One region of the Leeuwenhoekiella sp. NPDC079379 genome, then DNA from elsewhere that is predicted to be linked to it. Evidence: riboswitches for the same ligand, from Rfam matches in the RefSeq annotation. Region 1 holds a riboswitch; the other holds the start of a gene.
What was found. A riboswitch is a leader RNA that binds a small molecule or an ion and turns the genes downstream of it on or off. The one in region 1 is predicted to bind cobalamin.

Region 1 (3,421 bases):
GAGTAAAAACTATGATGCTAACCGAAAAAGACAAAGCCTTTGTCAAAATGTGGCGCGAAAAAAGAACGGCAAAATTTCAATTTTTTAGTGGAATCGTGCTGCAGATTGTTCTAATTGCCGTTACGTATAAGTTGGTTGTTAATTATTTTTCCGGCGGAATATTTGATATTGAAGTATTTCTCAAATACGGTCTTTTTGGGTTGATACTGGGAATTGTCGTGGCGTTCTTTAAATTTAGAACTAATGAAAAGCGCTATAAAAAGCTGAAGCCTGGAAGTTAAAATCGCAAAAAGGTAAAAATAAAACCACTGACTAAACGTGTACTCGAGTTACTACATTTAGTCAGTGGTTTTTTTAATTATTCTAGCATAGAAAAGTCTGCGATACCGCGTATTTCGGTAGATAGTTCACCTAAGGCACCTGCATTAACCTGAGCTCCCGTGTAAATACGTATAAAGTCAATACCTCTTAAATTAACAGAATTTCCGTCTGCATCTATGGCTTGATCTATATCAAGAAGGTTTCCTTTATAAGTGGCATAATCTGCATCGTAATTATCTACATAACCCCATTCTAGCGCAGCAATATTTGTAAATCCGCTGTTGGATACTACAGGAAAGACACGAGTTCCTGTGTACGATACTTCTTCAAGTTCGGTGATAAAAAGCGGATAAAAGTTTTGGGGGTGATATGAGTTCACCGCAACACTTCCTGCAGTATTGGAGCTGTCTAACCACGGCACGTCTGCGTGCATTCCCGGGTTAGTATACGTTGTCGTGTAATTTGTAAGTGTTGCTGCATCGGCGTGAGCACTTCCGCGTAGCTCATAAAAGGTATCATCGGCGAGTCCGTTTCCATTAGCATCAAAAGAAACTTGTACAATACCGGGTTCAGAAAGGCCATTAAATGCGTTACCATAAACCAGAAAATCTTTAGCGTCTGCCACATTCTCTATTGTATGATCAAAACCTACTAAAATAGAACCTCCCCAGGCACCTAGTGAAATTGTATTTGTAGTGCTCCCGATTAGTTTTTGGGCATCCTCGGGAGTACCAAATGAACTATTAATAAATTGACCTGGAGCCGGGTTATATGCAAGTAATTGAGAGATTAACGGGCTACTTTCAGAAGATTTGGGTCTGTAATACACATCATAAGGATCGTTCACTTTAATCTGATAGGTACGGGAAATAGAATCAAGATCGCTTAAAGCTTTAAACGTGAGTTCAAATGTTTTGGCCTGCTTAGGAGTGTATTCTAAGTTTTGTAATTTGCTTAGGACAGTATCTTCAGTAGTCCATTTAAATTGCACGTTTTCGGGAAGATTTAAAATTTCCTGATTCAGTTTAAGCGTGTCTCCTAAAAGGAGTTCAAGGTTGGTTTCATAGGTTGGTGTTGTAAATTCCATAGGGGTGAAAGCCGTGTCATCATCATTAGCACAGGATGCTGATAGCATAATGATTCCTGCCAGAAAAAGTAGTTTGATTGTGTTTTTGTGTTGCATAATACTAGATATACTAATTAATAAAAGGTTACTTTTTTAGTAAATCGTACAACGGGAAATAGATATAGATAGAAGAAGCACACCTTAAAATTAAGGCGCACAGAACAATCTACCCAAAGCAATAACTCCCGAAAGCTTTGATTTATAATAGATTGTGGCAGGTCTTCTGACTCATCCCTCGTTTTAACCCTTCCCATCATTGCGACAGTGGTTATGTTAAACGATTATCCTGTAATACAGAATAGGATTTACAGCAGCGGGAACTGTTCAGGATTTACACCTGATTCCCTTTTAATACAGCATAAGAATGCTATAACCAAAAATCTATACAACGTTAGTATATTTTAATAAGCTAACTCAATGTTTCTAGAATAAAAACAAATTATTTTAACTTAAATGTATATATTACATTTAAGTTAGTATGTATAGGTTCGTAATTATGAAGAAAAGGCTATTGTTAAGTTCTGCTATGTTATTAGTGGTTTTAAGCAGCTGTAAGCAGACAGATAAAGCAAAACAAACCAGTAATCAGGATAAATCTGAAGATTTAATAACAAATCCTATTGCTGAGGGCTATTACGCAGATCCTTCTATTGTTCAGGAAGAGGGTACATTTTATATTTATGCAACCAAAGACCCGTGGGGTAAACAAGACCTTGCCGTTTTAGAGTCGACCGATTTTAAAAACTGGGAACAGAAAACTTTAAACTGGCCTACAAAAGAGGCGTGCACGAGCCCCACTTCAAACGGAAGTATGGTTTGGGCACCTTCCGTAATTAAAGCTAAAAACGGTAAGTTTTATATGTATGTGTCTGTAGGAAGTGAGGTTTGGGCAGGTGTTGCTGAATCTCCTTTAGGACCGTGGAAAAATGCCAAAGAAGATGAAAGTCCTTTAATAAAAGGAAATCTATTCCCTGAGTATCATATGATAGATGCGGAAGCTTTTATAGATGATGATGGGCAGGCTTATTTATATTGGGGTTCTGGGTTGAACTGGGTTAACGGGCATTGTTTTGTTGTAAAACTGGGTGCAGATATGATCACCTTTGAAGGTGAAATTAAAGATGTAACGCCAGCCAATTATTTTGAAGCTCCTGTAATGGTTAAAAGAGATGGTGTGTATTACTTAATGTATTCAGACGGAAAGGTAATAGAAGACACCTACAAAGTGCGTTATGCTATAGGAGACAATCCGTATGGGCCGTTTACTGAAGCTGAAAACAGTCCTATACTTTCTACAGAAACCGATTCTACAACCTATAGCCCCGGGCATCATACTGTTTTTAATAGCAGTGGACAGGATTATATTTTGTATCACAGACATTCTGCAAACTCGCCAAACTCTGAAGATTTGCTTCGGGAATTGTGTGTAGACAGTTTAAACTTTACAAAAGATGGTTTAATAGAAAAAGTTAGACCTTCCGGGATTGCAGCTTTTAAAAGTAAAGCCCTGGAAAATTAGAAATTAGAAAAGAGGTTAATTTTTGTATTAGATTCAGAAAATAGAAATCAGAACTTTTTCAATAACTCCTGTGCAGCCTGAAACGGAGTAGTTTTTCCTTCGTTTAGAGCTTCAAGAAGTAGCGGTAGTTTTGCTTTTATTTTAGGGTCTGAGTAAAAGTTATCTTTAAGGGTATTTTCTATAGTGTTTTTTAACCAGTAGGTGTTTTGCTTTTTACGGTTGGTTTCAAAATAACCATTTTCATTTACAAGTTTTATATAATTAGAAATTGTTTCCCAGATTTCTTCTATACCTTCATTTTGTAGTGCGCTGCAACGTTTCACTTCTGGAGACCATTCACTTTCTTTAGCGGGATAAAGGTGTAGGGCTTTTGCAAATGCACTGGCAGCAAGTTTGGCTGCATTTTTATTGTCGCCATCGGCTTTATTAATAACCAGCAAATCTGCCATTTCCAT
Region 2 (3,421 bases), on a different contig from region 1:
ATCGCTACGAGTAAATACTTCTCCCACATACAGGTATTGCAATGCTGCGTTAATTTTTTTGTATATATAATCAACGGAAGCCGTTGCTTTATGAAAAGGCACATAAATAAGTTGGTTCCCGGTTTGTTTATTTTCAGATACGGTGTATGCGTATGTTGAATTAAAAGAAATACGATGCTCTTTATTAAAATTCTTTGACCAACTTAAAGCAGATTCAAGACCGTAAATCTCCACTTCGTCTACATTACTTGGACTCCAAATACCACCCGCTCCCGGCAACCATCTAATCATATCTGTGATAGAATTGTAATAACCCGTTAGATTAAGCTGAATAGAATTGAAGTTAAAAACGGCACCCAACTGACCTTGAAGTGATTTTTCGGGAAGTAAATCCAGGTTGCCGCCGGTTTCCCAGTACAAGTCGTTGTAGGTAGGTATTCTAAAATTTCTGGAAACGTTTATGTTTAAGCTGAAGAAATCATTTAAGGCTTTTGTTGCTCCAAAAGAAAACAAAAAAGGACTATCATAATTCTCAGTTTGCTCTTTCCTAATTCCTAATTCATAATTAAAATCGTTTGCCAGTTGATGCTTCAATAACAATGCGGCAGCAAAAATACTACGGTCATTATCGCCAAAACTAGAACCAAAACCACTGGTAGTTGTATTAGTTAATACTGAATTCAGTTTGAGCCGGTCTGAAATTTTATAGCTTAAATCATACTTGGTAATAAACGTTTTAGCCTTTCCGAAAGAATAAACTTCACTATCTATATTTGCGAAATATTTATAAAACTCTTCAAGATAAGCCGCACGAGCTATACCCTTAAAGGAGCCAAAGCTGTGTTCCCATTCGAGTAAATTTTTACTGTTAAGATCCTGATATTTAGTCTTAGTTTCTGAAGCCCGTGTAATTGAAAAATGTCGTTCTCCGTCAAAAAGTTCACTAAATATGCGTATTGAATTTTTTGAATTGATTTTAAATCCGAGTCCAACATTTAAGGCTGTGTTTTCAAAATCTCCGTTTAAATTATTTCTTCCATTAGGAAGCTCAAAATCATTATCGCTGCTGTTGCGGGTTAGAGCCAGATTTAAACTCCATTTTTTGGTTCCCAGATTCAAATTGTATCGGGCATCCTGGGTGTTGTAACTTCCGTATTGCAGAAAAAGATTATGCGTTAGTTGATCTTCGTATGTTAACCGCATATTTAAATGCACGCTACCTCCTATAGCACCGGTACCATAAACAACACTACCACCACCTCCACGCACAGCAATCTCACTGTAAGCGCCGGCATCAACCGTATTAAAATCTAGCTGGCCGTTTAATTGTGAATTTATATTAATCCCATTCCATAAAACAGCAGTTTGTGACGCTGTAGTACCTCTAAATGAGGGTGACGACACCATTCCCAATCCATTTTCTTTAAAATAAATAGGTGTGTTAAAATTAAGTGTATTGGTGAGAAGTGGCCTGTTTCTACGCAATATCGTATCTGATAAAACGGTAAGATTTCTTCCTGTAGAAAATTCTTTTAATTTACTATCTGTAAGATATACAGAGTCTAAGGCAGTGAACGGGCGTTCCTGAGCTTTTAGGGATAATGCAGTAAGCATTACCAGGATGATGATGTAATTAGATATATATTTCATATTCGCCAGACCTCTATCCCGAAAGTCATTTGTTAAATGTTATTTCTGGCAGGTCTCCTGGCTTGCGTATAAAGATTAACCTTCCCACCTATAAAGGCAGTGGTATTTAAGAACAATCTTTACCATCCGTCAAATGCGGACTAAGCTTACAGTTGCGGGAACAGCTCAGGAATTTTCGAACTATGAAGTGAAAAAAAATACAAAATCATTAAATTTCGTATTCGCTTTTTCTACTTCGTATGTGAAATCACCTGATTCCCTTTTAAGTCATTTTTTAGAATAAAAAATGACACCAAAAACTAAAGCGCGAAGTTAATCAAATGTGTTACGCTACCTTGCTTTTTTTAATTAATCTTACTTTTGGGTTTTGAATAATACATTCTAAATCAATTTTAAATCTATATAATTCTGATGCGCAGTTTATTACCTATCGTATTTATTTGTTTATCATGCTCTATATCCTCTTGTAAAAAAGAGAACAAAGAAGTTGATAAGCATTTTCGTGAAGGAATTGAGCAAAAGATTAGTTACGCTAAGGGTTTTGAAATTACCCTTTACAAGACTTTTAAAATTATCACAGTCTCTAAAGCCTGGCCTAATAGCGATAAGACATTTAACTACGCCTTGGTTCAACGAGGGACCCAATTACCAGATAGTATTACAGCAGATGCGGTGATAGAAACACCCGTGGAAAAGATCGTGGTAACTTCAACCACACACATCCCGGCATTAGAGTTACTGGGTGTGACACAAACGTTAAAAGGATTTCCCAATCTGGATTATATTTCTTCGGAAACAGTACGAAAACATATTAAAAACGGCGCTATTAAAGAGTTAGGGCAAAATGAATCTATTAATACTGAAAGTACTATAAATCTTAACCCCGATGTTTTAGTAAGTTTTGGTGTTGATGGTGAAAACAAAGCGTTGAATTCTATTAAAAGAGCAGGAATACCGGTTATTTATAATGGCGATTGGGTAGAAACCACGCCTTTAGGACAGGCAGAATGGATTAAATTTTTTGCAGCACTTTACGATAAAGAGGCGGAAGCAGATTCTATTTTTAATAGGATTGAAGGTCAATATCGCAACCTGAAAACAAAAGCTGCTCAGGCGAAATCAAAACCCACCGTTTTAAGCGGAGCAATGTTTAAAGATGTCTGGTATTTACCTAAAGGAGATAGCTGGGCAGCTCAACTCGTTGCAGATGCGCACGCAGATTATATCTATAAAGAAACTAGAGGTACCGGTAGCGCTGCCCTAAGCATAGAAGAAGTTTTAAATACCGCTCAGAATGCAGATTTCTGGATTTCACCAAATAGTTTTGAAACCTACAGTGAACTGAGTGCCGGCAATGCTGTTTATAAAGAATTTAAAGCCTTTAAAGATCATAAAATTTATGGCTTCGGAAGTGCAAAAGGTGCAACAGGAGGTCTGCTTTATTACGAGCTGGCTCCTTCAAGACCAGACTGGGTACTTGCAGATTTAGTTGCTATTTTTCACCCGGAACTAACTGTAAATTATAAACCTCATTTTTTTAAACCTCTTGATTAGCCCTAAAAACCACAGCTCAAAATTCGGTTTACTGGTACTATTGCTTTTTGCTTTATTTCTGGTCAACATTGCTTTGGGCTCTGTTCATATTCCTTTAGAAGCGATTTTTAAGATAATTCTGGGTGACGAGAGCGTAAAAAGCGCGTGGACCTACATAATCATAGATTATCGAATTCCCAAAGCGATAGCAGCTATTTTAACCGGTAGCGGTCTGGCG

Region 2: it holds a riboswitch for cobalamin, as region 1 does, so the genes downstream of both, ACIGAM_RS13705 (TonB-dependent receptor plug domain-containing protein) here and ACIGAM_RS09720 (hypothetical protein) in region 1, are expected to answer to the same signal.

The regions. Positions count from the first base shown of each region.
Region 1 covers NZ_JBITTU010000004.1:310,420-313,840, forward strand. The annotation lists gene ACIGAM_RS09710 (NAD-dependent epimerase/dehydratase family protein) at 1-6, shown strand, start outside; gene ACIGAM_RS09715 (hypothetical protein) at 12-281, shown strand; gene ACIGAM_RS09720 (hypothetical protein) at 359-1,504, opposite strand; cobalamin riboswitch at 1,643-1,840, opposite strand; gene ACIGAM_RS09725 (family 43 glycosylhydrolase) at 1,944-2,966, shown strand; gene meaB (methylmalonyl Co-A mutase-associated GTPase MeaB) at 3,014-3,421, opposite strand, start outside.
Region 2 covers NZ_JBITTU010000007.1:81,671-85,091, forward strand. The annotation lists gene ACIGAM_RS13705 (TonB-dependent receptor plug domain-containing protein) at 1-1,650, opposite strand, end outside; cobalamin riboswitch at 1,680-1,962, opposite strand; gene ACIGAM_RS13710 (ABC transporter substrate-binding protein) at 2,062-3,204, shown strand; gene ACIGAM_RS13715 (iron chelate uptake ABC transporter family permease subunit) at 3,197-3,421, shown strand, end outside.